One region of the Cupriavidus sp. GW823-FHT06D04 genome, then DNA from elsewhere that is predicted to be linked to it. Evidence: predicted binding sites of a transcription regulator. Region 1 holds the regulator's gene; the other holds the start of a gene.
The links. The regulator FliA, encoded in region 1, starts transcription of late flagellar genes. The targets are predictions, from matches to a motif close to CTAAAGTTTNNNNNNNNNNNGCCGNTA.

Region 1 (15,054 bases):
TGACGTCGGTGACATACATCTTCCAGTCAGTGCCGCCGCCAACAGTGGGCGCGCCCCCTGACTTGGCGAAGTACGCCATCAGCTGCTGCTTGTTGCCCAGCGAGTCATAGACGTTGATCGCCGTGCTGTAGTTGAACATGCTGCTGTCGGGCGCGGGCGTCGTCGCCGGCGGCACGGCTGCCGTCGGGAACGGGTTGGCCGGCACCTTGCTGCGCGAATCCAGCTGGAACTTGGCCGTGATGTTGCTGGTGGCCTTGGGCTCCATCTGCGCGTTGCTGACCACCAGCGGCTGCGGCTGCACACCGGCACCGCCGGCCACGCCGGCGGGATAGCCGGTCACCTGCAGGCCCTGCATATTGGTGATGCGGCCGTCTTCCTGGCGCTGGAACTGGCCGTTGCGCGAGTAGTAGACCGCGCCTTCCGGGCTGGTCAGGCGGAAGAAGCCGTTGCCGTTGGTGATGGCCACGTCCAGCGCACGCCCGGAGGCTTCGATATTGCCCTGGTTGAAGGACTGCACCACCGAGTTCACGCGCACGCCCAGGCCGATCTTGGTGCCCGCGTAGATGTCGGCAAACTGCGCGGCCGATTGCTTGTAGCCAACCGTGTTGGCATTGGCGATGTTGTTGCCAATCACGTCCAGATTGGACGCGGCGGCGTTCAGGCCGCTTACCCCTTGACCGAAACCCATGATTGCTTCCTTTTGACTAGGCTGTCATTGAAGCCGGCCGGCGCCTGTGCGCTGCCGGCACCTGCGTTTTAGAGAATGCGCCGTACGTCGTCGACGTTCGCGGTCTGTCCGTCGCCCAGGTCCACCAGCACGCCGCTGGCGTCGCCGCTGATGCTCTGGACCTTGCCGTAGACCAGCGCCACCGGCTGCACCGAGGTGCCGTTGGCGGTGGCGGTCACCTTGAAGGTGTAGTCGCCGTCGGCCACGGCCGCGCCGGCGTTGTTCTTGCCGTCCCATGCGACGTTGTGCACGCCCGCGGTCTGCCCCTTCATGTCGATGGTGCGCACCACGTTGCCGTCCTTGTCGAGCACGTCGACGGTGACCGCATCCGCGGTCGACGGTAGGTCCAGGCCAAACTTGCCCGGTACGCCGCCTGCCACCGACACCTGCTTGCCCGGCACCATCACGGTATGGCCGATCAGCGCCGCGGAGTCCATGGCGCGGCTGGCGCTGACCTGCGACAGCAACTGCGACAGGGTGGCGTTCATGGTCTGCATGCCGCTGACCGTGCTGATCTGCGCCAGCTGCGAGGTCAGCTGCGCGTTGTCCATCGGGTTGAGCGGGTCCTGGTTGTTCATCTGCGTAACGAGCATGGTCAGGAAGTTGTTCTGCAGCTCGGACGCACTGGCGCTGCCGCTCTTGAGGGCATCGTTGATACCCTGGGTGTTGCTGTTGCTGCCTACCGCGGAGGTGGTTGTCATGTCGGTTCGTTGTCTGCGTGCGGGTGGAGGCGTTGCCGATACAGGCCGGGGCTTGTCACTGGCCGATCGTCAGCGTCTTGAGCATCATGTTCTTGGCGGTGTTGAGCACTTCCACGTTGGCCTGGTAGGAGCGCGAGGCCGAGATCATGTTGACCATCTCTTCCACCGGGTTGACGTTGGGCATCACCACATAGCCCTGGGCATTGGCCATGGGGTGCGTAGGGTTGTGCACCATGCGCGGCGGCGACGGGTCTTCCGACACGCCTCGCACCTGCACGCCGCCGATGTCCGTCTGCCCCGGCGTGGGCGCCATGCCGAACACGACCTGCTTGGCGCGATAGGCCTGGCCGTCGGGGCTGACCACGCTGTCGGCATTGGCCAGGTTGGAGGCGGTCACGTTCATGCGCTGCGACTGCGCGGCCATGGCCGAGCCCGCGACGTCGAAGATGTTCATTGCCGGCATGCGCTCTCTCCCTTACTGCTCGATTTATTGCTGGATCGCGGCCAGCATGGTCTTGATCTTCGAATTCATCACCGTCAGGCCGGACTCGAAGTGCACGGCGTTGTCGGCAAAGGCCACGCGCTCGGTATCCATTTCCACGGTGTTGCCGTCGACGCTGGACTGCAGCGGGATGCGGTAGGCCAGGTCGAATTCCTCGCGCCCCGGGGCCTGCGCGGGCAGATGGCGTATCGAGGTGGTGGACAGCGACATGCCTTCATTGCGGTGGCCGCGTTCGACGCTCTGCGCCAGCGTGCTGGAAAAATCAAAGTCGCGCGCCTTGTAGCCGGGCGTGTCCGCGTGCGCGATGTTGGAGGCAATCACCGACTGCCGCTGGTTGCGCAGGCTCAGCGCTTCCTGCTGGAAACGTAGTGCCGCGTCGAGTCTGTCAATCATCTGGCATCTCCCTGCTCACATGAACGGAGCGAACGACCTTCTTCAGGGTTGCCATCTTAGGCGGCGACCTGTCACGCCAATCGGATGAATAAGGACGGGAAATCCATGCATTTCGGCCTGCCCTCGCGCGAGGGGCTGCCTACAATGGGACCCCGATGACAGATGTAAACGGGCGCGCGGCCAGTCACGGGGCGGTGCGCCAGGCATGCCATCCATGCCGTGCCGTCCTTGCCGGGAAGTCCAGATGAAACAGAATCGCCGCAACGCCCGCAGCCTGGCGCAAGCCCTGCTGGCGGCCTGCCTGCTTGGGCCGGCCGCCGCCGGTGCCGCGCCGGCGCAGGTCATGCCCGTCGCCATGCAGGCGCCGGCCGCGCACGGCCAGCAGCAGGCTGCTTATGCAGGCAACCCCGCTGCCAGCCCCTTTGCCGAAGACCCCGCGCGCGTTGCCGTCGAACGCTTCCTGCTGCAGCAGACCGCCGGCCTGCCGGGCAAGGTCAGCGTGCAGGTGGCGCCGCCTTCGGGCGGCCGCGCGCCGGATTGCCTTGCGCCCGACCCGTTCCTGCCCGCCGGCACGTCGACGTGGGGCCGCGTCTCCGTCGGCGTGCGCTGCGGCGGCGAGCGGCCGTGGGTGCGCTACATGCAGGCGCGCGTGTCGGTGCTGACTGATTACTACGTCGCCGCACGCGCGCTGGGCCCGGGCGAGCCGGTCAGCCAGGCCGATATCGAAGTCCGCCAGGGCGACCTGGGCACGCTGCCACGCGCGGTGATCACCGATCCGGCGCAGCTTGCCGGCGCGGTCACCGCCAACCGTATTGCCGCGGGCTCGCCGATACGCGCCGACCTGCTGCGCAAGGGCATCGCCGTGCGCCAGGGCCAGACCGTCACCGTGGCCGTGGAGGGCGATGCCTTCCAGATCACCAGCGAAGGCAAGGTGCTGGCCGATGCCGCCACCGGCAACACCGTGCAGGTACGCCTGCGCAGCGGCCAGGTGGTCAACGGGCTGGTACGCAGCGGCGACACCGTGGTGCTGCAGTAGCCCACCGTAAGTGCCTTGATCGTGGCCAAAAGACTGGAAACCCGTGGCAAGCGGCATGCGAAAATGCCGCCGAAACCGCTGCGCGTCGAAATCGGGGCGAGCGCCCTAAAGAATTCGCCGGCGCGACCGTAATGCCATAGGAAACCAGCAAGGAACGCCCCGTGAAGATCAACCACACCGCCTCGTCCCGGCCCGCCGACGCCCCCGCGGGCGACGCCGCCGCCCGGCCCCAGGCCGCGCCGGCCAGCGCCGCGGCGCCGTCCGCCGGCCTGAGCGTCAGCCCGCTGGCCGCCCAGGTACGCGACATCAGCGCCCGCCTGATGCAGCCCACGGACGACGATATCGACACCGCCAAGGTCGAAGAGATCCGCCAGGCCATCGCCGAGGGCCGGATCAGGATCGACCCGGGCAAGATTGCCGACGGCCTGCTCGCGACCCTGCGCGAGCTTGGCCAGGCCGAACCCCGCTAGCCCAAATGAACCAGAGCCTGATCCAGTCCCTGCAGCGCGAAACCGAAGGCATCCAGGCCTTCGGCCAACTCCTCGCCGAAGAGCGCGACGCCCTCAAGCGGGGCGACTTCCAGTCCCTGAGCGGACTGCTGACGCGCAAGGTTGAACTGGGCCAGGCCCTGTCCCGCCAGCTCAAGGCCCGCGAAGCCCAGATGGGCACGCTGGGCCTGCGCGCCGGCCCCGAAGGCCAGCTGCTCGGCCGCCAGGTCGACCCGGCCGTGGCCGACGCCTGGCGCCAGCTGATCTTCGCCGCCCGCACCGCGCGCGACGGCAACGCCCTGAACGGCGCCGTCGTCAACGCCCACCTCGACTTCACCCGCGAAGCCATCCAGGCGCTGCGCCAGCATAGTGGCGGGGATGCGGGGTTGTATGGGAAGGATGGGAAGGCTGCGGCTGGAGCGGGTGGGGTGAGTCTGGCAGCGGGTTGAAGCTATCGCCTGATGTTCCGTTCTTTCCTACCGAAACCCCACCACCAACTCATTGCTGCGCCCCTGCAGCACCGGCACCAGGCTACCCTGCCCCGGCACCCGGAACGCGAATACAAAGCCCTTGGTGGCATCATCCCCGAAGAACGCATCGGTCTTGCCTTCCGCCTGCGGCAGCAGCACGCAGCGCTGGGCATTGCAGAGATAGGCTTGCAGTTCCAGGGGTGGGGTTTTGGCGAAGCTGTAGCGCCAGCGCACCGACGTGATGACCCCTTCTGACTGCGGCAAGACGCCGATGGGCAGGATCGGCGGCGACACAGCACGCTGTCCGCGGCCGTAGAGTGCCGGCCCGTTGACCGATCCGGTCCAGGCATGGCGGGTGCCGCCCTCGATGGCGGCCCAGGCGCAGGCCGATACGGCAGCCAGCAGGCAGCAAGCGCCGCGCGCGGCGCGGCCCATCCTCTGCATCACAGCAAGCCGCGCAACTGGTTGCGCAGCCGCGTGATCGCCTGGCCGCGGATCTGGCACACGCGCGACTCGGTCACATCGAGCACCGCGCCGATCTCGCGCAGGTTCAGCTCCTGGTCGTAGCACAGCGACAGCACCAGCTTCTCGCGCTCGGGCAGCCGGTCGATGGCGCGGATCAGCGCCTCGCGCATGCCGCTTTCCATCAGCACGGTCAGCGGGTTGCCGTCATCGCTGCCGCCAAGGTGCCGGTCCAGGAAGTCTTCTTCGCCGGAGCGCTCGAAATCCTCGTAGTGCAGTAGCTGGCAACCATAGACCTCATTGAGCAGCAACTGGTATTCGTCCAGCGCCATCTCCATGGCCTCGGCCACTTCGGAGTCGACCGGCGCGCGCCCGAGCTTCTGCTCCAGCCCTCGCTGCGTGCGCTCGATGCGCCGGGTGAACTGGCGCAGGCTGCGCGACTGCCAGTCGTTGGCGCGCACCTCGTCAAGCATGGCGCCGCGGATGCGCTGGCTGGCATAGGTCTCAAAGCGCGCGCCGTGGGTGTCTTCATAGCGCTTGGCGGCATCCAGCAGGCCGATCATGCCGGCCTGGATCAGGTCGTCGATCTGCACGCTGGCAGGCAGCCTGGCGGCCAGTTGCAGAGCGATGCGGCGCACCAGCTGTGCATGCGCCTTGACCACATCGGCCTGTTCGAGCTTTCCCTGGATCGTGTACATGGTGCAATTCTCGTGAATGCTGGATTGCTGGACCGCCACAACGTGGGCGGGGGCTGGCTCAGGGTCTGGTTCGGTGAGATGGCATGACTGGCAGGCTCACGCCATTGCGGCTGCGGGCACGGGGGCGGACGCGTCCGCGCGCAGCGGCCAGGCGCCGATGCCGCCGGCGGTGCGGCGCAGCGCGGTGGTGGCCGGCGCCGCCGGAAACGCCTCGACCACGCAGCGCCCCAGTTGCACGCCGCGCGCCACTAGCGGGTCGGATGGCAACCAGCCCGCGCACAACGCCTCGACGCCCAGGTACTGGCTGGCCGTGCGCGCTAGATTGCGCAGGATTGCCTGCACCGTGGCCTCGCTCGCCGCCATGTTGACGATCAGGTGGAACTGGCGCCAGGCATACAGGTGATGCAGGCGCTTGATGCAGGCGTAGGCGGCGGTGATCGACGCGAGCTCAGGCCGCATTACGATCAGCACATTGTGCGCGCCGCCCGCGAGCGGCGACAGCGCGCCGTCGGCATCGACGCCGGCATCCACCAGCACGCTGCGAAAGCCACTCGCGGCAGCAGCCGACAAGGCGCTGCCCGGCACAGGCCGGCCAGCCGGCAGTACCGACAGCACGCCACCGGGACCGGTGCCTGCAGCAGCTTCCAGCGGCAGGCGGCCTGCGCTGACATCGGCCAGGGTGCCGGCGGGCCTGGCGCCGGACAGCCGCGTGGCGCGCGCCGCGGCAGCGTCTTCGTCGACCAGCAGCACGCGTTCGCCCTGCATGGCCAGCGCGTGCGATAAGCCCAGGGCCACGGTGGTCGCGCCGGCACCGCCTTCGCTGGCGACCACGGCGATACGGCGCGTCGTGCGCGGCGCCAGCATCCGGCGCAGGCTCTCGGCCTGGTCCATGGCGAGGGCGCTCACTGCAGGACCTCCATGGCTTCAGCGGACACGGCGGTGCCGCGGCCCGGATAGTTTTCCAGCACGTCGAGCAATGCCAGCATGCGGCCCATGCCTTCATTGAGCACCGTGCCCGGCACCGGCGCGCCCTGGCGCGCCGTGCGGCCAGCCAGGCGCGCGAGGAAGGCGGGCGCGGCCGCGGTCGGCGCGTGTTCCAGGCGCAGCACCGAGAGGCCCAGTTGCAGCGCGGCCAGCGCAGCGCCGGCGGCGTGGCCGCTTTCGGCGTCCTGGGCGAAGTGGTCGATGGCGTGGCGCAGCGTGCGCAGGCGCGCATCGGCTGCGTCGGTCCACAAGGCCCAGCGCGCCACCTGCGCGGCCTCCTGCGCCAGCGCCGGGTCGCACAGCAGGTAACGGGTATCCAGCAGTTCGCCGGTGGCGCGGTCGGCCAGGCGGGCCACCACCAGGCAGGCATCGATGCCGCCTTCGGGGGTGCCCTTGCCGCGCACCGGGCTGTCCGGTACGCGCACTTCGGCGCTGGCCAGCCAGCGCACGGCTTCACGCTCGCGCACGGTGTCCTCGCCGACGGCGTGGAAGGTCAGCGTGTCGGCCAGCGCATCGAGCTTCCAGGCGGCGCCGGCGCTGACTACGCGCGCGGTCTTGCGAGCGCTGGCCACCCAGCGCTCGCCGGCCTGCTGCCAGCGTGCCAGCATGGCGGCGGACGGTATGGCATCAATCAGGTTGACCACCTTGCGCGCGGCGCTCATGGCGGCGCGCAGGCTGGCGGCATCGGACTCGGCTTCGCCCAGCGGTTGGCCGGCACGGCCGGTCGAGGTCACGGTGGCGGCCAGCGGCATGCCGTCGCGGTCGGCGAACCACAGCGTGTGCTGCATCGGCTGCGGCGTGCGGCGGCCGGGCACGGCCACTTGCAGCGTGGCGGCGCTGGCCAGCACGTATTGCTCGCACTGGCGGGTCACGTCGCGGCAGACCGCTTCGCGCACCTGCTGCGACATGGCGCGCAGGGCCGGGGCGTCGGCGCCGCGCTGTTGCCACAGCGAGCGGGCCAGGTCGAGGCCCAGGCCCGCGCCATTGAGTTCTGCCACGCACTGGCTCAGCGCGTCCGCGCTGTCGCTCAGCGAGCGCAGCACCTCGTCGGCGCCGCCACGCGCGGGCACCTCGTCATCGGTGCCGGCGCTGCGCCGGCGTGCGGCGTCCGCATCGGCAAATACCGAACCGCGGCGCGGCGTCAGGAAGGCGCGCTCCACCAGCGCGGTGCTGTTGGCCAGCTCAAGGTGCTCGGGCACGCGCTGGCCGGTGGAGGCGTAGAACACCGGCAGGCGATGGCGGATCACCACGTCCAGCACCGAGCCCAAGTGGGTGGCTTCGTCCAGCTTGCTGATGATGCAGCCGTCGATGCCGCCGCCATCGGGCGCGGCGTCATGGCGGTAGGCATGCACCACTTCATTGAGGGTATCGCCGTGGCTGGCGCCGTTGAGCAGCAGCACGCGCTGCACCGGCGCGGGCACGCCGGCCAGCATGGCGATCTGTTCCGACAGGCTGCGGTCGCGCTGGCTCATGCCGACGGTGTCGATGATCACCAGGTGCTTGTCCTTCATCGCCGCCAACGCGAAGCGCAGGTCGGCGGCATCCTTCACCGCATGCACCGGCACGCCGAGGATGTCGCCGTAGATGCGCAGCTGTTCGTGCGCGCCGATACGGAAGCTGTCGGTGGTCAGCAGCGCCAGCTTGTCGGCACCGTGGCGCAGCACGAAGCGCGCCGCCAGCTTGGCCGTGGTGGTGGTCTTGCCCACGCCGGTGGGGCCCACCAGCGCCAGCACGCCGCCTTGCGCGAACAGGCTGTCCTCGTCGCCCAGCACCGGCAGCTTGCTGGCCAGTTCGGTGCGGATCCAGCCCATGGCCGCGGGGCGGTCGTAGCCCAGTGGCAGCCGCGCCAGCAGCGTGCGCGCCAGTTGCCCGGAGAAGCCGGCGCCGACCATCCATTCAAACAGGGATTCGCGCAGCGGGTCGCTGGCGGCCACGCCGTGCGCTGCCGCGCTTGCAACCGCGCTTGGGGCAGGGTTGATCCCGGCCAGCTGGCGCTCCAGCATCGCGCGCATCGATTGCAGCTCACCGCGCAGGTCGCTGATGGCGGCGGGCTCAACCACCGGCGCGGGTGGCACGTAGACCTGCGCCGTGGCCTGCACGCTGCCCAGATCCGTATCGCGCATGGCGACAATCTCCACGCCGCCCTCGATGGTGCGGTTGGACAGCACCACGGCGTCCGGACCCATGGCTTCGCGCACCTGGCGCATGGCTTCGCGGCCGTTGGCCGCGACAAACTTGGCTACGCTCATCTATGACTCCTCACGCGCCGATCATGGCGGTGATGCGGATATTGCGGTTGTCCGGCACCTCGGCATGCGACAGCACCCTCAGCTGCGGCATGGTGCGCCGCAGGAAGCGCGCCATCAGCGGGCGCAGCTGCGACGGCACCAGCAGCACCGGGTCCATGCCCATCTGTTCCTGGCGCGTGACCGCGCCCTGGGTCTGCTGCAGCAACGCATCGGCCAGGCCCGGCTCGATCCCGCCACCATTGGTCAGAGCCTGCGACAGCACGCGCTCCAGGCCGGCATCCAGGCCGATCACCTGCAGGTCGGCGTTGTTCGGGAACAGCTGCTGCGTGATGGCGCGGCCCAGCGCCACGCGCACCATCGCGGTCAGCTCGTTCGGGTCGCTGATCTTGGGCGCATGCTCGGCCACCACATCCAGGATGGTGCGCATGTCACGGATGGGCACGCCTTCGTCCAGCAGGTTCTGCAGGATCTTCTGCAGCGCGGTCAGCGAAATGGCCTTCGGCACCAGGTCTTCGGTCAGCTTGGGCGAGTCCTTGGCGATGCGGTCCAGCAGCGCCTGCACTTCCTGGCGGCCCAGCAGCTCGGCGGCGTGCATGTGGATCAGGTGGTTCAGGTGCGTGGCCACCACCGTGCTGGCATCGACCACGGTATAGCCGTAGGACTGCGCCTGCTCCTTGATGCCCGCGTCGATCCAGACGGCCGGCAGGCCGAAGGCGGGGTCGCGCGTGGCCGCGCCCGGCAGCGTGCCGCTGACCTGCCCGGGGTTGATCGCCATCCACTGCCCCGGCATGGCTTCGCCGCGGCCGATCTCCACGCCCTTGAGCGTGATGCGGTAGGCGTTGGGCTTGAGTTCCAGGTTGTCGCGGATATGCACCACCGGCACCAGGAAACCGATCTCCTGCGCCACCTTTTTGCGGATGCTCTTGATGCGGCCCAGCAGCTCACCGTCCTGCGCGCGGTCCACCAGCGTGATCAGGCGGTAGCCCACTTCCATGCCGAGCGGGTCGACTAGCGTGACGTCGTCCCAGCTGGCTTCAGTGGATTCCTGCGCCACCGCCGGGGTGCGCTCCTCGCGCCGCTTGACCTGCTCCTGCGTGGCGGCGCGGCGCGACATATAACGGCCCATCCACACCAGCACGCCCGCCAGCAGCAGGAAGGCAAAATGCGGCATGCCCGGGATGATGCCCATCAGGCCGATGATGCCCGCGGTCAGGTACAGCACGCGCGGGTTGGCGAAAAGCTGGCCGGTGAGCTGCTCGCCCACGTCCTGCTCGTTCGACACGCGCGACACGATCACGCCGGCGGCGGTGGAGATCACCAGCGCCGGGATCTGCGCCACCAGGCCGTCGCCGATGGTCAGCAGCGTGTAGTTGTGCACGGCGGTGCCGAAGTCCAGGTCGTGCTGCACCATGCCCACCACCATGCCGGCGGCAACGTTGATGAACATGATCAGCAGGCCCGCCACGGCATCGCCGCGCACGAATTTGCTGGCGCCGTCCATGGCGCCGTAGAAGTCGGACTCCTGCGCCACTTCGGCGCGGCGCTTCTTGGCGGCGGCTTCGTCGATCAGGCCGGCGTTCAGGTCGGCATCGATCGACATCTGCTTGCCGGGCATCGAATCCAGCATAAAGCGCGCGCCCACTTCGGCGATACGGCCCGCACCCTTGGTGATCACCATGAAGTTGATCACCACCAGGATCGCGAACACCACGATGCCGACCGCGAAGTTGCCGCCCACCAGGAAGTGGCCGAATGCCTCCACCACCTTGCCGGCAGCGTCCGGGCCGGTATGGCCTTCGAGCAGCACCACGCGCGTGGACGCCACGTTCAGCGACAGGCGCAGCAGCGTGGTGAACAGCAGCACCGCCGGGAAGGCGGCAAAGTCCAGCGGCTTCTGCGTGTACATGCTGACCAGCAGCACCATGATCGCCAGCGCGATATTGAAGGTGAACAGGAGGTCCAGCACAAAGGCCGGCAGCGGCAGGATCATCATCCCCAGGATCATGATGATCAGCAGCGGACCGGTCATGGCCTTGAGCTGGCCGGCGGAGCGCAGGCCGGGCAGGTTGAACAGGTTGCTCAGAGCGTTCATTCGCGCATTTCCGGTACGGCGAGTTCATCGGGCACCGGCAGGTCCGCGGGCGCCTGCGGCTGCGGGCCCTGCGAGTAGTGCCAGTGCTTCAGTTGATAGACCCAGGCCAGCACTTCGGCCACGGCGGTATAGAGTCCGGCGGGGATTTCCTGGCCCAGCTCCACGTGGCGGTGCAGCGCACGCGCCAGCGGCGGGGCCGACATCAGCGGCACGCGGTGCTCGGCGGCCAGCTCGCGGATGCGGGCGGCAATATCGCCGGTGCCCTTGGCCACCACGCGCGGCGCGCCCATGCGCCCTTCCTCATAGCGCAGCGCCACGGCAAAGTGGGTGGGGTTGGTCACCACCACGTCGGCCTTGGGCACTTCGGTCATCATGCGGCGGCGCGCCATGGCGCGCTGCTGCTGGCGGATGCGGCCCTTGATATGCGGGTCGCCCTCGCTTTCCTTGAATTCCTGCTTGACCTCTTCCTTGGTCATGCGCAGCTTCTTGAAGTACTCCCAGTACTGCCACGGCACGTCGATGGCCGCCACCACCAGCAGCGACAGCGACACCACCAGGCAGCAATTCATGACCAGGTCGACCATGTGCAGCAGTGCTTCCTGCACCGGCGCATTCATCAGCGCGATGGCCTCGGGCAGGCGCCGCCACAGCACCCAGGCGCCCACGCTGCCCACCAGCAGCGACTTGGCCACGGCCTTGAGCAGCTCCACCAGCGAATGCGCGGAGAACATCCGGCCCAGCCCCGCCAGCGGCGACAGGCGCGAGAACTGCGGCGCGAAGGACTTGCCCGAGAACACCCAGCCCCCCAGCAGCAACGGCGCCGCCAGCGCGGCAACGCCGAACAGGAACAGCAGCGGCAGGAAGGCCAGCAGGCTGTCCCACACCATCATGGAAAAGCGCGACAGCATGCGTGAGGTATCGAACGCCGTTGCCGGCTCGAATCGCAGCGCCCCCTGCATCACCTGGTTCAGGCTGCGGCCCAGATGGCCGCCCAGCGTCCACAGGCCGGTCACGCCGGCAATCAGCATGACGAACGTGGCGAGCTCGCGCGAACGCACCACCTGCCCCTCCTCGCGCGCCTTTTCCAGGCGCCGGGGTGAGGCGGGTTCGGTTTTCTCGAGGTCGCTTTCTTCGGACATCCATGCTCCGTGCGAAGCGGCAGGCCGCTATTCGTCAGCAGGGATTATCGAAGCGGGACAGCCTTCCCATTCATGGGAAAAGGCGGGGGAATTGGGTGTTGTTTGGGAAATCAGGGGCCTGGTGGCGTTAACGGCGCCTGATTGGGAGGACTTTAGGCGTGGATGGGGAGGCGGGCATCGGGAGATGCCCGCGCGAACTACGTCAGGCCGGTCCCCTCACAAAACCAGAGCCATGATAGTCAGTCCGTGCCGTACTTCGGCGACCGCGGCCCATACAGGATGCCGCCAGGCGTACCCGCCGAGAGCAGTTGCTGGCTCGTCCTGCCGGCCACCCCATAGGCGGCATCCGACACGCTGCTGATCGCGTGCGCAATGGCCGTCCCGATCAGCGCTCCGATCAACCCACCGCCAGCGTTACCCGACTGATTGTTGGCAGCCGACGCCTGTCCGGTCCAGAGCGTCTTGCCCGTCCTCAGGTCCAGGAGCTTCGCTTCGGCGGCGACAACGGTTGTGCTGCTGACGACCTGGAACTTCGAACCATAGTCGGTCACGGTGATGTACAGCGCGGTGTCCGCGCCGAAGATTTCGCGCAGCTTCGCGGGCGCCACCGCGTGGATGTCGCCCGGTATCGTCAGCCCGTTCTGGCGAAAGGTCTCGTCAACCAGCGCGACCGGCAGCACGTAGTAGCCGGATTCCGCCAGCGGCTGTGTGGCCTGCGACAGCATGGCGTAAGTGGCCTTCACGTCCGGCGAGTTGTTCAGCGGCGGCAGCACCACAATCGAGCGGGGGTGGCTTTCCTTGAAGGCGGCGTAATCCACGTTCTTCGTCGGCGCGGCACAGCCGGCTGCCAGCATGGCGACGCCCAGCAGCATCAGGACGCGATGGAACAGCTTGCTCATTTCTTCTCTCCCTTGCGTTTGACGTTCTTCAGCAGGAAGTCCACATAGGCTCCCGACTCGGGAAACAGCGCCTTCTCGGTCTGGAATTCGCGGACCATTTCGTCATCCTTGCCGATATCGACATACAGCATGCCGAGGTGCGCGTGGTAGCCGGGCGGCGGGGTATTGCCGGCCGCCATGATTTTCTGCAGGTCGCGCTCCAGCACCTCGATCTGGGCTTGCTTCGGTTCGCCCTTGAAGTACTGGTAGACCTGCGGCTGGTAGCCTTCCCACTGATACAGGGGCTTGGCGGGAGCCGCGCAGCCTGTCAACAATGCGCTTGCGACCAGGGCAGGCACCGCCAGGCGCTGCGGCTGGAACAATGTCTTCACGATTTGTCCTTGACTGGGTTTTTGGAATCAGGGGGTGACGGGCTTCCAGGCGCCGCTTTCGATGCCGCTGACCAGATTGGTCACGGCTTCGCGCATGGCGAGGTCGAGCACCTTCCCGTTGAGCGTCGAGTCATAGCTGGACGTGCCGCCAAAGCCGACTACCTCCCGGCTCGACAGCGAGTACTCGCCCGCGCCCTGGGCGGTGAACACGACTTCCGAGGTCGCAATATTGACCACGTTGAGCGCGACCTTGGCATACGCCACCTGCGACTTGCCGCGGCCCAGGATGCCGAACAGTTGCTGGTCGCCGGTTTCCTTGCGGCCGAACTCGGTCACGTCGCCGGTGATCACGTAGTCGGCCCCCTTCAAGCGCTGAGCCTGGCTCTTGATGGCTGCCTCGCGCTTGATCTCGTCCATGTTGTCGCGGTCGAGCACATTGAAGCGGTTGGTCTGTTGCAGGTGCGTGATCAGCACGGTCTTGGCCTGGCCGCCCAGCCGGTCGACGCCGTCGGAGAACACGCCGCGCATGTAGCTCGAACGGTTGTCGAATTTACCGACCGAAATCGGCGTGCGGACGCCGGCGTAGGGACGGCTGGCGCTCTCGACCTTCTGCACCGGCAGCGCCGTGGACGATTCGGTGGCACAGCCGCCGAGCATGGCGAGTAGCCCGGCCGCGGCGACCAGGGATATGGCCGTCACTTTGTTCATGCGATCTTCTCCTTCAGTTGGGTCAACACTACATTCATGCTCTGGCACAGCAGCAAGTCGATACTCCGCCCCGTTCGGGCGGGTGACCGGGCAGCCGGGCGTCACCTCGCTGGTCAGTCTTCGACGGCGCGGGAGCGCAGACGATTCGGCGGCGCCCGCCAGAGGAGGCCAAGGCTAGCCACTGTACCCAGCCCAGTCTGGCGTCGGGATCGGAGGATTCCGAATCGGGTGGCGGACATTTCCGCAGTTCGTCGGGGCAATGTGGCAGCCAGTCCGAGCATGACCTAGGCCGTCGCGCACCCGCAATCCGGCGCCGCAAAGGGCTTCAGCCTAGCGCACGCGAGAAGCTCCACCTACACGCCATCACAATCGTTCACATTCCTTGGGCGCCCAGGGCGCCGGCCCGACAGGAGGTGGAGGTTGACGGCAGCGCCCCGCTGAGGGCGGGGCGCCGATAAACGAAATGCCTTGCCGCGAGGCACGCGCCTGCCCTCACGCCCTGCCCCTATCCCGCAGGCGGGAGAGGGGAGCAAACCGGCGGGAGAGCTCAGCTCACCAGGCTCTCAGAACCCCAGACTGGCCAACAGATCATCCACCTGCGCCTGGTCCGAAACCACGTCCGGCTTGCCCTCCGGACTGATCTGCGGCCCGTTCAGCAGCGTGGCGGCCGGCGCTTCCACGCGGCGCTCGGACGGCACGTTGTCGATCAGCACCTGCAGCAGCTCCTGCTCCAGCGCGCGGATCATGTCCATCATCTTCTTGATGACCTGGCCGGTCAGGTCCTGGAAGTCCTGCGCCATCATGATGTCGAGCAGATGGCTGTTGGTGGCGCGGGCCTGGGCGGGCACCTCGGACAGGAAGGCGCGGGTGTCTAGCACCAGCGAACGGGCGTCGGCCAGCTCCACCGGCTGCTCGAACCAGGCGTCCCAGCGCTTGTCCAGGGTTTCGGCCTGCTGCTCGATACCGGACTGGATCGGCTGCGCCAGCTCGACCGCGTTGAGCGTGCGCTCGGCGGCCTGCTCGGTCATGGCGGCGATGTAGTTCAGCCGGTCGCGCGCATCGGGGATGGCCTGCGCGGCGCGTTCGATCTCCTTGTCCAGGCCGAGCTCGCGCATATTGTCGCGCAGCATCCGCG
Region 2 (15,054 bases), on a different contig from region 1:
CGGCCGGCCACTACGGTGCCGGCACGGTCATCGTCTGGGACCGCGGCACCTGGTTGCCGGTGGGCGATGCCGAGGCCGGCTACCGCGCCGGCAAGCTGAAGTTCGAGCTGCGCGGTGAAAAGCTGCACGGCCACTGGACCCTGGTGCGCATGCACGGCAGCCGGCAGAAGGAGCAGGACGCCTGGCTGCTGATCAAGGAGCGCGACGAGACCGCCGTGCCGGCATCGGAGTTCGACGTGGTCGAGGCCTTGCCGGACAGCGTGCTGGGCGGCACGCAGCGCAAGCCTGCGGCAAAGCGCGCAAAGACCGCCCAGCCGCCTGACGAAGCCGCACCAGATGCGCGCAGCACGGCGAGGTCCCTGAAGCCGCCGCGCGGCGCGCCGCGCGCGGCCTTGCCGCTGGCGCTGGCGCCGCAGCTGGCCACGCTGGTGGAACAGCCTCCGTCGGACGCGCAGGCCTGGCATTACGAGATCAAGTTCGACGGCTACCGGCTACTGGCCCGCATCGACGGCAAGGATGTGCGCCTGTTCACGCGCCAGGGCCACGACTGGACCAGCAAGCTGCGTGCGCTGGCGCGCGACGTCGGCACCCTGGGCCTGCCCGACGGCTGGCTCGATGGCGAGATCGTGGTGCTCGACAAGCATGGCGCGACCGACTTCCAGGCGCTGCAGAACGCCTTCGATACCGCGCGCGTCGAGGCCATCCAGTACTTCGTGTTCGACCTGCCCTACTTTGCCGGCCATGACCTGCGCAAGGTGCCGCTGGTGGAGCGCCGCGCCCTGCTGCGCCGGATCTTCGCGCACAACACCTCGCCGCGCCTGCAGTTCAGCGAGGACTTCGAGGCCAGCCCTGCCGACATGCTAGAGGCAGCCTGCCGCATGAAGCTTGAAGGCGTGATCGGCAAGCGCGCCGACGCCAGCTATGTCAGCGCGCGCACCAATACGTGGATCAAGCTGAAATGCACCTTGCGCCAGGAGTTCGTGGTGGCGGGTTTCACCGACCCGAAGGGCAGCCGCGCCGGCATCGGCTCATTGCTGCTTGGCGTGCACGACAGCGGCGGGCGGCTGCGCTACGCGGGCAATGTCGGCACCGGCTTCGACACGCGCACCCTGGCTGCGCTGCGCACGCAACTGGACGCGTTGCGCACCGACTCCGCGCCTTTTGAGAGCGTGCCGGCAGGCGTGAAAGGGCACTGGGTGCGGCCAAAGCTGGTGGCCGAAGTCTCGTTCGGCAGCTGGACCCGCGAAGGCCGCGTGCGCCATGCCGTCTTCCACGGCCTGCGCACCGACAAGCCCGCGCGCGCGGTGTCGGTGGAGCGGCCGGCAACGCCGGCAGCCAAGGGCAAGCCGGCGCCAAAAGCAGCAAAGCACACCGGGACACAGCCGAAGGCCGGCACCGCCGCAAAGCGTGCAACCGCCGCCGGCGGCAAAGTCGCGATCAGCCATGCCGGGCGCGTCATCGACACAGCATCCGGCCTGACCAAGGGCGACCTGGTGCGCTACTACGAACGCGCCGCACCACTGATGTTGCCGCACCTGCGCGGGCGTCCGATCGCGATGGTGCGCGCGCCGTCGGGCGTGGGCGGCGAGCAGTTCTTCCAGCGCCATGGCGACACGCTGCGGGTGGACGGCCTCAACGTGCTTGATCCGGGCCTGTGGCCCGGGCATCCCGCGCTGCTGGAAATCGCGTCAGCCGAAGCGCTGGTGTCCGCGGCACAGCTCAACGTGGTGGAGTTCCACACCTGGAACGCCAGCAAACGCAGCATCGACCGCCCCAACCGGATCGTCTTCGACCTGGACCCGGGCGAAGGCGTGCCCTGGGCACAAATGCAGGAAGCCGCCACGCTGATGAAGGCGCTGCTCGATGAACTCGGCCTCGCCAGCTTCCTGAAGACCAGCGGCGGCAAGGGGCTGCACGTGGTGGTGCCGATCACGCCGCGCGCGGGCTGGGACGAGGTGAAGGCGTTCGCGCATGACGTGGTGCGCCATGTCGCCAAGACCATTCCGCAGCGCTTCGTGGCCAAGAGCGGGCCACGCAACCGCGTTGGCAAGATTTTCATCGATTACCTGCGCAATGGCGTCGGTGCCTCCACAGCGGCGGCATTCTCGGCGCGGGCACGCCCGGGGCTGGGCGTGTCGATGCCGGTGTGGTGGGAAGAACTCGATACCCTGCAAGGCGCGGCGCAGTGGACCGTCGCCAATGCGGGCCCAAGGCTCGACGCCCTGGCCGCCGACGACCCATGGGCGGACTACGCCGACACCCGGCAGGCGATCACGCGCGCCGCTGCGCGACTGGCTCGCACCGGCTAGCCATCCCGCCCGTTCTGCCGGATTCCGCAGCTAACGCCAAGCGGCACATTTCTTGCCGCATCCCGGTATTGGCACACGGCCCGGCGCACCCGCCGCGTGCGCCGCGTTGCACTGCTGCCAGTGCAGCGACGACATGGAGACGTGATGATGAGCCAACTCAGGATCGCCGCGAAGATTCGAGCCGCCACCGCCGCGCCACGCAACCAGCGCGCCTTGCGTCACCTGCTGGTTTCCTGCGCAATGCTGTCCTTCGCCGCCAGCCCGGTGCAGGCACGCTTGCCGGCGCCAACGCCCGAGCAGCAGCAGGCCGCCGAAACCAAGAAGACCAAGGAAGCCGAAGCGGCCAAACAGCAGGCCGAGGCATTGGGCCAGGTCCAGGACCGGATCGCCGCGCGCTTTGGCAAGGGCGCCGCCAGTAGCAGCGCCACCGAGCCCGGCAAGATCCCGCAGAAGGCTGCCGAAGCGACCGGCTCAACCGGACCGCATGGCGGCACCTCCCCCAGCGCGGAAGCGCATGGCGGCGAGGCGGCCCGCCACTGAAGCGCGCAGCGCATGCCACGCAGTTCATTTGCCGCGCTGCGTGCCGGGCGACGCCTGCCCGGCACGTCTCTTGCCACTACCAGCGCAACAGCCTGGCACAGACCGCAGGCGTACCGATGCAAAAGGGGGAACGGCGATGGACGACTTCTGCACGCATGTAATAACTACAACCGGCAGCCGCGCCGGCGCGGCAAAGCTTGCAAGCGGTGCGGCGCGGCCGGCGCGGTTTTACACGGAGCCGCGGACCATCCTAGGCCTTGCTCCCGAGCAACCCTCCGCGCCGGCGCGCAAGCGCCTGTCAGCGTGATGCCATGAAGCCGCACGTCGCCAACCCGGCCCCGCTGATCCTGAATGTCGATGACCGCGAGGGGCCGCGCTATGTCAAGAGCCGCATCCTCCACCGCGGCGGGTATTCCGTGATCGAGGCCGCCACCGGCCATTCGGCGCTGTCGCTGGTGCGACAGCATGCGCCCGTGCTGGTGCTGCTGGCAGCACGCCTGCCCGATATCAGCGGGCTGGAAGTCTGCCGGCTGCTCAAGGCCGATCCACAGACCGCGCACACGCTGGTGCTGCTGACCTCGCCGGGGCTGGCGCAATCGCGCCAGCGCGCAGAGCTGCTGAACTGCGGCGCCGACGGCCACCTGGTCGAGCCTGCGGAGCCGGACGAGGTGTTGTCGAGGATCCAGGCGCTGCTGCGGCTGCGCGGTGCTGAGGACGCCTATCACCGCACTTCGCGGGCACTGCATGCGCATGAAGACATGTTCCGCCAGCTTGCCGAATCGCTGGCCGACGTGGTGTGGATCCTCGACCCGGCAGAGCCCCGCCTGCTGTTCGCCAGCCCCTCGCTCACCGCCTTGTGCGGCCATACACCCGAGCAGCTGGTGCAAGCGCCGCGCCGCTGCCTGGAGCGCGTGGCCCCGGCCGACCGTGCGCGCGTGGAAGCGGCCTTTGCCAGCATGCTGGGCGACGGCAGGCTGGACATCGAGTTCCGCCTGACGCGCCCGGACGGCGAGCTGCGCGATATCCGCGCGCAGGCGTTTCCGGTGCGCAGCGCGGAAGGCCCGCCGGCCGAGGCCGGCGCGCCGCCGTCGCGCATTGCCGGCACCTGCCAGGACGTGACGCTGCAAAACCGCGCCGAACGCGCGCTGCACGACGAGGAACGGCGCAAGGACCAGTTCCTGGCCATGCTGGCGCATGAACTGCGCAATCCGCTGGCGCCGCTGCGCAGCGCCGCGGACCTGTTGCAGCAGCTTTCGCCGTCGCGCGAGGACATGTTCCGTGCGCGCGACATCATCGGCCGGCAGCTGCACCACCTAACGCGGCTGGTGGATGAGCTGCTCGACATCTCGCGCTTCAACCAGGGCCGCATCACGCTGCGCGAGGAGCTGGTGGAACTGCGCACCGCGCTCAGTACCGCGGTGGAAGCCGTGCGCCCCACGATGGAGGCCTGCGGCCATACGCTGCGCCTGTCGCTGCCCGAGCAGCCCCTGCCGGTACGGGGCGACCTGGTGCGCCTGACGCAGATCTTCAGCAACCTGTTGCAGAACGCCGCAGCCTATACGCCCGCCGGCGGCCAGATCGCCGTCGATGCCAGTCTTGAAGACAGCGCGGCGGACACTGTGCCCGATGCCGCGTCCGGTGGCCGCGTCAGCGTGCGCGTGCGCGACAACGGCGCCGGCCTGTCAGAGGCGCTTCAGCGGCAGCTGTTCGATCCGCTGGCCCCGCATGACGACGGCACCGAGCCAGAGTCGCCGCGCAGCGCGTTCCAGCAGGACGGACCCGGTATCGGCCTGACGCTGGTGCAAAAGCTGGTGCGCCTGCATGGCGGCACCATCCGCGCCGACAGCCCCGGCCCCGGACAGGGCAGCACCTTCACGGTGACGCTGCCACTGGAGCCGTGGCAGAAGTGGCACCCAGGCTCCGGCCGCGCTGCGCCGCACCGCGGCGTGCCGCGCCGGATCATGGTGGTGGACGACAACCCTGACGCGCTCGAAGCCATGATGATGACGCTGCAGACGCTCGGCCATACGGTGGTGACCGCCGCCGACGGCCCCAGCGCGCTGGCGTGCGCCACCGACGCCCGTCCGGAGGTAGTGCTGCTTGACCTGGGCATGCCCGCCATGGACGGCTTCGAGACCGCGCGCCGGCTGCGCGCGCTGCCCGAGATGCGCGGCGCCACGCTGGTGGCGCTGACAGGCTTCGGCCAGCCAGAGGACCGCCGCCGCGCGCTGGAAGCGGGCTTCGACCAGCATCTGGTCAAGCCGGCCGACCTGGACGCGCTGACACGGCTGCTGGACGACCTCAGCGCGGGCCACCCCTAGCGCGATGCCAATGCCAGCCGCCGATCCCGTCCACCCTTGAACAAGGAAGCTCCGTGCATACCACGCCCGACCCCGACATCCCGCAGCGCAAGCCTGAAACCCCGCCGCCGGAGCCTCCGCCGGGCCCGCCCGAGCCGGTGGCAGACCCGCCTCCGGGCGATCTGCCGCCACCGCCGCCGCAACGTGCCCGTGCGGTTGGCAAAGGAGCCGTCACGTGTCACGCATCATCTGGAAAGGCGCCATAACCTTTGGCCTGGTCAACATCCCGGTGGTATTGCGGCCCGCGTCGCGCAGCCAGACGCTGGACCTGGACCTGCTGGACGTGCGCGACATGGCGCCGGTGGGCTACCAGCGCATCAACAAGAGCACCGGCAAGCCGGTCGACAAGGAACATATCGTCAAGGGCTACCAGTACGCCAAGGACGAATACGTGCTGCTGAACGAGGAAGACTTCCGCCAGGCCAATGTCGAGGCCACGCAGACGGTGGATATCGTCAGCTTTGTCGACGCGCAGAGCATCCCGCCGTACTACTTCGATACGCCCTACTACCTCGAGCCCGACAAGCGCGGCGAGCGCGGCTACGCGCTGCTGCATGAAACCATGCGCCGCACCGGGCGTGCCGCGCTGGCGCTGGTGGTGCTGCGCGCCCGCCAGCACCTGGCCGCGATGCTGGTGCACGGCGACGCGCTGGTGCTCAACACTATGCGCTTTGCCGACGAGGTGCTGCCCATCTCTGAACTGCGCCTGCCCAAGGCAGCCACCGGCAAACCCACCGGCGCGCACGCGCGCGAGATCGAGATGGCCACCAAGCTGGTCGACGACATGAGCGAAGACTGGGAGCCGGAACAGTACCGCGACAGCTATCGTGACGACCTGATGGCGCGCATCGAAGAAAAGATCGATTCCGGCAAGACCCACCAGCTGACCCCGCCTGCGGCAGAGGAAGAAGCGCCGCGCCAGGGCGCCAAGGTCATCGACATGGTGGCGCTGCTGCGCCAGAGCCTGGGCCAGCGCGGCAAGGAAGACAAGGAAGGCGCCGCGCCCGCGCGCCGCAAGACCCCTGCGCGGCATGCCGCCGCCAGTAAGCAGCCCGCTGCAAAGCGGGCTGCGACCCCGCCTGCCAAGGGCGCCAGCACTGCCGCCAAGACCAAGCGCGCACCGGCCAAGCGCGAGTCGCACGCGCCGGCCGCGCGCAAGAGTGCAGGCACTACGCGCAGGAAGCACGCGGCTTAGGCCGGCGCTGCGGTTCGCCAAATCCCGATGGGGTTCTCCCTCTCCCGCTTGCAGGAGAGGGAGCAATGTCTCAGCGCGACGACACCTTCAGGTTGTCATTGACCGACGTCACGCCCTCGACGCTGCGGATCGCGTCCAGCGCCATGTCGTGCTGCTGCTGGCTCGGCACCGTGCCGCTCACGTCGACCGTGCCCTGCTGGGTCTTCACATGGATGGCGGTGGACTTGAGGTCCTTGGTCGTGAGCAGCTTGGTCTTGATCTTGGTGGTGATGGCGCTGTCCTCGACGGCGCGCTTGGTCTTGTCGACGCTCATGTCCGAGGCGGCGCCCCGGTCAGGGTCGGCACGGCCGGGCATGCCCGGCGCGGAATTGACGGGCGCCGCAGGGGTATTGTCCGCCGCAACCAAGATCAGGCCGCTCTTGTCGAGCGCCAGCGCGCTGCCGGCCGCCGCCAGCGCCGCAGCAACACAGACCATCCGCACCGTGCGCGCGGGGATTCGGGAAAAACGCATGGCTGCCTCCTGTTCGGGTCACCAGCGCATCCGCTGCCGTGCCTTGCCTGGCACGCGGAACCACTGGTAAGCCATTTTTCAGCAAGCTCCATACCTGCCGGCCAGGCCGCGCCAGGCGTCCCTGACGGGACCCAGGGTGTGTAAATCGGGCCGCCCGTTGTAAAAGCGCCCGCCGCACGGTGTGCTGCATCGCGCGCTACAGGCCGATGCCGGCGGCACCCGGGTCCTTCCATGCTTGGCACGGCGATTGCGAATCAGGGAACGCGGCAGTTCGCCGCGTCAAGGAGCTAGCAATGGGACAGCAGCAACAGCCGGGTCAATCGCAGTCGGGCCAGAAGCCGCAGGATCAGAAGCAGCAGGAACAATCTGGCCAACGCGGCAGCCAGCAACAGCCGGGACAACAACAAGGCGGCGGTCAAATGGGTAACCAGGACCGCAAGCAGGACCAACAACAGCAGCAGGATCGCGGCAGCTCGCAACCGGGCCAGCAAAGTGGCCAACGCAGCGGCCAGCAAAGCGGCCAGGGTGGCCAGCAAGGCGGACAACGCCAGCCGTAACCAGCGACAGCCACGACAACAGGCAGCTTTCCGGGTATGTGCGGCAGCAACATGCGGTGCGGCCGCAGGGGCATACGCCGGAGATTGGCAGGCCGGGACTCCCGCAAGGGGGCTCCGGCCCTTTTTGCGGCAAGCGCACCGGCATGACCGCGCGCACATCGTCCCGCATCCCGTGTATGCTGGCCCTGACTTCCCCATCCAGGCACCACCGGCCTTGTCCAGCTTTACCGACCCCGCCGCCGGCCGCCCTGCGCAGCCAGGACGCGGGCCGCTGAACCATCTCTCCACCAGGCTGCGTGAGCGCGCTGGCGCGCACGTGCGCGCGCTGACCCGCAGCAATTCCGGCCTGACCCTCGACTACGACAACCCACCGGGCGATCCCGGCCTGTTCGGGCCCGACGCGGTCTGCTGGCGCGTGCACGCCGACTTTCCGGCAATGCTCGCGGGCGGCGTCAGCGCGCTGCTGCTGCAGACGCTGCATCCGCTGGCGCTGGCCGGGGTCTGGGACCACTCCAGCTTTCGCACCGACATGCAGGGGCGCCTGGGGCGCACCGCGCAGTTCATCGCCGGCACCACCTACGGCAGCCGTGCCGATGCCATGGCGCTGATCGGGCGCGTACGGCGCATCCATGCCGGCGTGATTGGCGTGGCTCCGGACGGGCGGCACTATGCAGCCTCCGATCCGGCGTTGCTGACGTGGGTGCACGTGGCCGAGGTCTCGAGCTTCCTGGCTGGCTACCTGCGCTATGTCGGGCCACTGAGCAGCGCCGAGCAGGATCGCTACTACGACGAGGTCGCGCGCATCGCCGAGATGCTGGGCGCGGCCGACGTGCCGCGCTCGCGCGCCGAAGTCACGGCCTACCTTGAGGCCATGCGGCCTGCGCTGCTGGCCAGCGAACGCACCAGCGAAGTGGTGCGGTTGGTGCGGAAGATGCCGGTGGCCAACCCGCTGCTGCAGCCGGCGGTGCGCATCATGGCCCACGGCGGCATCGCCCTCCTGCCGCCGTGGGCACGGCACCAGCTCGATCTGGACGGCCCTTCGATACGGCGCCCGGCCGCACTCGCGGGCATGCATGTGCTGGCACCGGCGCTTCGCTGGGTGCTGGGCGCCGGCCTGGCAGCGCGTGCACGGCGGCGCGTGGCCCGCGGCACCGCCACCACGGCCGGCTGAGGGCCGCGCCGGCTATCGGCGTTCAGCGGACACTTCTTGAAGGGAAATGAGAATTGGCGGCAAAAACCCTCGCATTTCGGAGGATTGCGCGCCGCGAAAGTGGCGTTAAATCTGCCTCGGCATTCCGAACGGCCGGTCGGATTTACCAGCCGCACCAGCCACAGCGCCACAGAGCGCGATTCAAACGACGCAGGCAAAAAAGAAGCCTACGCGCGGGGTGCTCGTAGGCTTTCCAGGACTGCTCGAGCCGAAAGGCTCTTGCCAAGAATATAAACGCGCTTACATGAGGTGTAAATCCCGCTTCTATCAGGGGATTCCCTCATGACGATATGAGATCGTTTGCGCACTTTTGATAATTTGGGCCCTGACGCTACATCAGGGCATTTTTCGCATGGGCTGGCAATTTCCTCACGGGCCCCGTCCACACCGGGCCTGCCGGCCTGCATCCCTCGCCGCAGCATGCGGCAGCGCACAATCTGTTACAATATCCAAGCTTCGAGAGCAACACATTTTATAGAGCAAAGACTCTAGATCCGAATTGGCGCGCGGTTCGTCAACGCTTGTAGAACTTTGTTACTCTCAGCCCCGAAGTATTCCCCTTCTCTTCTGGCAGCACCAACCGGCGACGCCGCAGCTACCGAGAGCGGATGTTTCCCCTGCCGCCCTGGCCGCGCCGCACCCCAAGCCGCCGGCCAACGGACCATTATCAGCCGCCAGAACCCTAGTGGGCTCTTCCGGAGTCGTTGTGAAGAAGAAGGAAACCCGGCCCAGGTCACCGAGCCGAAAGCAACTGCAGCACCAGCAATTTGCAGCGTACAGCACCAGCCAGGCGCCTGTGATAGTCCACCTGTCCAACGGCGCGCGACTGCAGGGCCTCGTGCTGGCGTCCGACGACTACGTGGTGCTGCTTGGCCGGCAGCCGGACGACATCCGGCCCACGGTGGTCTACAAGCGGGCCATCTGCCTGGTCACGCTGGCCAATGCGCCGGACGCGCCGGTGGTGGCACCGGATCCGGCCCCGGCGCCGGACTTCCTGCCGATCTACATCCCCCGCACCCGCAAGCGCCGCTAGGCCAACGCCCGCCCCACACGCCTTCCCGCTCCGGCGCCCCCTGCCGCGCCGGGCCTCCGCCCGCCCTGCCGGCACCCCGCGAAACTATCGCGGAGATCACTCTAAACCTTTCCCTTGCCCGGTCGATAACCCAAGCAACGGAGGCACTCTACGCCCTGCAAAGCAGGCCGCCAACGTTACGGCACTAGCCGGAATGCCCAAAACTTTGCATATAGGAGTCGTACCATGGCGCAAGTCATTAACACCAATTCGTTGTCTCTGATGACTCAGAACAACATGAACACGTCGCAATCGTCGCTGAACACGGCGATCCAGCGCCTGTCGTCGGGCCTGCGCATCAACAGCGCCAAGGACGACGCCGCCGGCCAGGCCATCGCCAACCGCTTTACCTCGAACATCCGCGGCCTGACGCAAGCCCAGCGCAACGCCAACGACGGCATCTCGCTGGCACAAACGACGGAAGGCGCGCTGACCGAAGTCAACAACAACCTGCAACGTATTCGTGAACTGTCGGTCCAGGCGGCCACGGGTTCGAACTCGTCGTCTGACCTGAAGTCGATTCAGGATGAAATCAACCAGCGCCTGTCTGAAATCGACCGTACGTCGCAACAGACCGACTTCAACGGCGTCAAGGTTCTGGCCGGCAGCAACAAGCTGTCCGTCCAGGTTGGCGCCAACGACGGCGAAACCATCTCCATCGATCTGAAGCAGATCGACAGGACCACGCTGGGCCTGAGCGGCTTCTCGGTGGCCAAGAACTCGCTGGACGTTGGCCCGAAGATCACCACGATCAACGCTGCCGCTGGTACCGGTTCGTTCAACGTGAGCTTCGCTGCAGGCGACGTCACCAAGATCAACGCCGCAACCGGCAAGACCTTCGCCGCAGCGGACCTCGAACTGCACGAAGTCAAGACGGCTGCCGGTGCGAACTCGGGCCAGTTCGTCGTGAAGGCTGGTGACGACTACTTTGCCGCTTCGGTCGACCGTACCACCGGGGCCGTGAAGCTCAACGAAGCCGATGTTGCGTTCGACGACACCGCCAATGGCATCAGCGCCGCCGTCACGCTGCAAGACCAACTGGTGCGCGTTGCCAACGATGCTACAGGCGCTGCCACGGGCTACGTCACCGTGCAGGGCAAGAACTACGTCGCTGCCAATACGCTGGTCGACGGCGGTGCAGCCCCCACGCTCAACGTGGCCGTTGGCACGATCTCCCTGAGCGGCGCCACCCCCACGGCCGAATTCACGGGCGTTCCCACCGGCAACGCGCTGAAGAAGATCGACGCCGCGCTGAAGCAAGTCGACGACCTGCGCAGCTCGCTGGGTGCAGTCCAGAACCGTTTTGACTCCGTCATCTCGAACCTGGGCACCACCGTGACCAACCTGTCCTCGTCGCGCTCGCGCATCCAGGACGCTGACTACGCAACGGAAGTGTCGAACATGACCCGCGCGAACATCCTGCAACAGGCTGGTACGTCGGTCCTGGCGCAAGCCAACCAGACCACCCAAGGCGTGCTGTCGCTGCTGCGTTAATCGCGTCGGCGAAACGCGCAAGAAGGCTGGGCCGCAAGGCCCGGCCTTTTTGCCCGAGGAGCATTTCGCAGGCAGCCCGACTGCCTGCAAAGCGTTTCTCCTGGAACTGAACCCTCCCAACCCGGACGGAGTATTCGATGGCGCCTCCCCCGACAGTGAACCCCTTTACCGTGCGGATGCCAGCCGAAGGCTTAGCCGTTGCCATGCCGTCTGGCGGCGCCACCACCATGGCCAGCCAGGCTACGCAGCGACAGGATCGTGCCGTAACCAGCGACCACACAGAAGCCGCCCAGGGATTGGAAACCAGCGCCGCCATCGGCGAGCTGGTCGACGCGCTCAAGACCACCACCATCGGCCTGCGCTTCGAGATCGACGACGCCACGCACCGCGTCATCACCAAGGTGATCGACAAGGAAACCGGCGACCTGATCCGGCAGATGCCCACCGAAGAGGTGCTGCGCATTGCCCGCGCCATCGACAAGCTGCAGGGGTTGTTCATCAACCACGCGGCCTGAGCCCCTGAATATCAGTTGAAGACGAGACAATAATATGGCAACGATCTCCTCCATCGGCATCGGTTCCAACCTGCAACTGAGCGATCTGCTGGACCAGCTGCAGAAGGCCGAGCAGGCACCGCTTGACGCCATCAATGCGCAGGCCAAGAGCTACCAGACCAAGTTGTCGGCCTACAGTCAGGTGCAAAGCGTGCTGGATGCCTACCAGGGCGCGGCGAAGAAGCTGTCCGATGCTGCCACCTTCGGCGCCGTAAAGGCCAGCGTCGGCAACACGGACGTGATGACCGTCACCACCGCTGCCAACGCCGTGCCTGGCAGCTACAGCATTACTGTCAACACGCTGGCCACCGCGCAGTCGCTGGTGAGCAGCAACGTTGCCGACCAGAAGGCCGCGATCGGCGGCGGCGAGCTCGTGTTCGACTTCGGCGAAGCGCTGGCCACCGGTGGCGCCGCCACTACCACCAAGAAGGTCACCATCCCCGCGGATTCTTCCCTCGAAGGGATGCGCGATGCCATCAACAAGGCCGGCATCGGGGTGACCGCCAGCATCGTCAATGACGGCAGCGCCAGCCCATACCGCCTGGTATTGACGTCGGACAAGACCGGAACGCAAGCCACCATGCGCGTGTCGTCGACCGATGCTGCACTGAACAGCGTGGTTGCGTTCGACCCGGCCGCGGCGCCCGCCGCCAACAAGATGGAACAGAAGGTGCCGCCTGCCAATGCGACGCTGAAGATCAACGGCATCGACGTGGTCAGCCAGAGCAATTCAGTGGTGGACGCAGCGCAGGGCGTGACCATGAACCTTGTCAAGCCAGGCACGACATCGCTGGTGGTGACCCGTGACAACGTCGCAATCAAGGCCGCCGTCCAGGCTTTTGTCACCGCCTACAACAACATTCAGAGTTCCGCCAAGTCGCTGACGGCATTCGATACCAAGGCCGGTACGTCCGCGGCATTGACTGGCGACGGCACGCTGCGCACGATCCAGTCCGGCCTGCGGTCGATGCTGGGCGGCGCCATGGATGACGGCAACGGCGGCACGATCACGCTGATCGACGTCGGCATCAGTTTCGACAAAGACGGCACGATGAAGCTGGACGACACCAAGCTGACCAAGGCGATAAACGACAACCTGGGCCGCGTCACGTCCCTGTTTTCCAGCACCACCGGCGACGGCGGAATCGGCAAGCGCGCCAGCACCTATATCGAGGGCCTGAGCAAGACCGATGGCGCGCTGAAGGTGGCTCAGGATGGCATCACCAAGACGCTGAAGGACCTGGAAGACGACTATGACCGCGTCCAGGACCGCGTTACTGCCACGGTTGCTCGATACAAGGCCCAGTTCACGCAACTGGACCTGGTGGTCGCGCAGATGAACCGCACAAGCAGCTACCTGACGCAGCAGTTCAATGCGCTGAACAACAGCGCCAAAAAGTAACCGTCCCGCCGCATCCCACAGCCTGAAGGAACCCAACCATGTTCGCCCGCGCATCCGCCAATGCCTACGCCCAGGTCGGCGTCCAGACCGGTGCCATGAGCGCCAGTCCGCACAAGCTGATCACCCTGCTGTACGACGGCGCGCGCGCGGCGATTGCGCGGGCGAAGTTCCACCTGGAAGGCGGCAGTATTGCCGAACGCGGCAACGCCATCTCCAAGGCCATCGACATCATCGACAACGGCCTGCGCGCCGTGCTCGACCATGAGGCTGGCGGCGAGATCTCCGCCAACCTCGAATCCCTGTACGAGTACATGGTGCGCCGGCTGATGCTGGCCAACCTGCGCAGCGACGCAGCCCTGCTGGCCGAGGTCGACACGCTGCTCGAAAGCCTGGCTTCGGCCTGGGCGCAGATCGACGACACGGCCGCGGCCGCGGCCGCGGATCAGCAACCCGCCTTGCAGGACAACTGACATGGCTTCCCTTCCCAAGTTTTCCCCGATCGTGGACTGCTACGAGGAAATCCTCGCGCTGTCCGCACGCATGCACGAGGCCGCCCAGGCAGCTGACTGGGACACCGTAGCCAAGCTGCAGCAGGGCTACCTGGCCCAGGTGGATCGCCTGCGCCAGATGGACCACGAGGCACCGTTTTCCGATGCGGAACGCATGCGCCGCTACCAGTTGCTGGACCGCATCCTCACGTACGACGCCCGCATCCGTGACCTGGCCATGCCGCAGCTGAAGAAGCTCGGCGACATGCTGACCAGCTCGCGCCGCCAGTTCGAACTATCCGCCGCCTATGGCGCCACGGCCTGACGCAGCCTGACCGCTGCACTGCTCCCTGCGGCGGGCCGGAAAGCCCGCCGTCTGCATTCAAGCGACCCGTATGACCGGCATCCATCTGCCTCCAGGCCTGGCACCCGGTCAGGCCCCGGACCCACAACCGCTGCGCACCGCGCTTGCCATCGACAAGCTGGCGGCGCTGCAGCCCGTGCCCGAGGCCACCGAGTCGAATGTCCAGAACTCCACTGGCCAGGCGATCCGCCACAGCCAACAGGCCACCGGCCCCAACGCCTTGGCGGGCCAGGCTGCGTTGCTGCCGGGCACTTCGACGCAGGAATCGCTGAGCGCGGCGGCGCGCGCCATCCTTGCGGTGATGGACGGCACTGAGGCCCAGCCGGTTCGCAGCGCCGGCCCGCTGCTGGCCGCCGCGCCCACGCCAGCGTCCGCGCAGGCCGCCGCGGCGGCCTTTGCCAACACGGTCGGGCAGAGCGGCCTGTTCTACGAATCACACCTGGCGCAGTGGGTTGCCGGGGCGCGCGCGTTGTCCGGCATCCGCCAGGAGCAGCAGGCGCAAGTACCGGTGCCGGCCCGAGCGGCTGCCCCAGGTGGCACTGCGCAGGCCGCAGCAACAACGCTGCCGTCTGCGCTGCTGACCTATGCCGGCGGTGCCGCAGCGGCGGAGCCGGCGCGGCCCTCGGCGCCGCCGCTGATTCCGGCCTCGCAGGTGCTGGCTGAAGCGCTGGCTTCGGCCGGCAATCCGCGCGTGGCCCACAGCCATGCGGCCGCGGAACAGGCGCTGCGGCAAGGCACCGCCACCACGGCGGCTTACAGCCGCGAAGCCGCTGCCGAACCCGGGACCCAGCGCCAGTCCGCCGCGGCGCTGGCCAGGCAGGCCTACCAGACTACCGCGGAGGCTGGCGCGCGCACTGTTGCGCCGGACAGCCTCGCCCCGCACGCGGCGCGCGCCGCCGCGGGCCTGCCGGACATCGCCTCGGCGGACGCCGGCCGGCAGGCCGCGGCAGCCGGCCCGGCCATCCATCCGGCTACCGAAGGCGTGGTCCGCCAGCAGC

Region 2: the regulator FliA is predicted to act here: its motif matches at 9,817-9,843, upstream of AC1Q7H_RS08260 (FliC/FljB family flagellin).

What each region holds. Positions count from the first base shown of each region.
Region 1 covers NZ_JBXAHL010000003.1:291,214-306,267, forward strand. The annotation lists gene flgE (flagellar hook protein FlgE) at 1-688, opposite strand, end outside; gene flgD (flagellar hook assembly protein FlgD) at 757-1,428, opposite strand; gene flgC (flagellar basal body rod protein FlgC) at 1,484-1,891, opposite strand; gene flgB (flagellar basal body rod protein FlgB) at 1,916-2,323, opposite strand; gene flgA (flagellar basal body P-ring formation chaperone FlgA) at 2,568-3,359, shown strand; gene flgM (flagellar biosynthesis anti-sigma factor FlgM) at 3,521-3,829, shown strand; gene AC1Q7H_RS07455 (flagellar protein FlgN) at 3,835-4,296, shown strand; gene AC1Q7H_RS07460 (flagellar protein FlhE) at 4,324-4,761, opposite strand; gene AC1Q7H_RS07465 (RNA polymerase sigma factor FliA) at 4,761-5,477, opposite strand; gene AC1Q7H_RS07470 (MinD/ParA family ATP-binding protein) at 5,574-6,368, opposite strand; gene flhF (flagellar biosynthesis GTPase FlhF) at 6,380-8,710, opposite strand; gene flhA (flagellar biosynthesis protein FlhA) at 8,721-10,802, opposite strand; gene flhB (flagellar biosynthesis protein FlhB) at 10,799-11,941, opposite strand; gene AC1Q7H_RS07490 (DUF799 domain-containing protein) at 12,181-12,840, opposite strand; gene AC1Q7H_RS07495 (DUF4810 domain-containing protein) at 12,837-13,211, opposite strand; gene AC1Q7H_RS07500 (CsgG/HfaB family protein) at 13,239-13,919, opposite strand; gene cheZ (protein phosphatase CheZ) at 14,483-15,054, opposite strand, start outside.
Region 2 covers NZ_JBXAHL010000004.1:54,741-69,794, reverse strand. The annotation lists gene ligD (DNA ligase D) at 1-2,309, shown strand, start outside; gene AC1Q7H_RS08295 (hypothetical protein) at 2,454-2,849, shown strand; gene AC1Q7H_RS08290 (response regulator) at 3,161-5,170, shown strand; gene ku (non-homologous end joining protein Ku) at 5,385-6,404, shown strand; gene AC1Q7H_RS08280 (BON domain-containing protein) at 6,475-6,915, opposite strand; gene AC1Q7H_RS08275 (hypothetical protein) at 7,203-7,451, opposite strand; gene AC1Q7H_RS08270 (oxygenase MpaB family protein) at 7,687-8,643, shown strand; gene AC1Q7H_RS08265 (RNA chaperone Hfq) at 9,389-9,715, shown strand; gene AC1Q7H_RS08260 (FliC/FljB family flagellin) at 9,941-11,248, shown strand; gene AC1Q7H_RS08255 (flagellar protein FlaG) at 11,386-11,763, shown strand; gene fliD (flagellar filament capping protein FliD) at 11,798-13,204, shown strand; gene fliS (flagellar export chaperone FliS) at 13,243-13,674, shown strand; gene AC1Q7H_RS08240 (flagellar protein FliT) at 13,676-14,017, shown strand; gene fliK (flagellar hook-length control protein FliK) at 14,088-15,054, shown strand, end outside.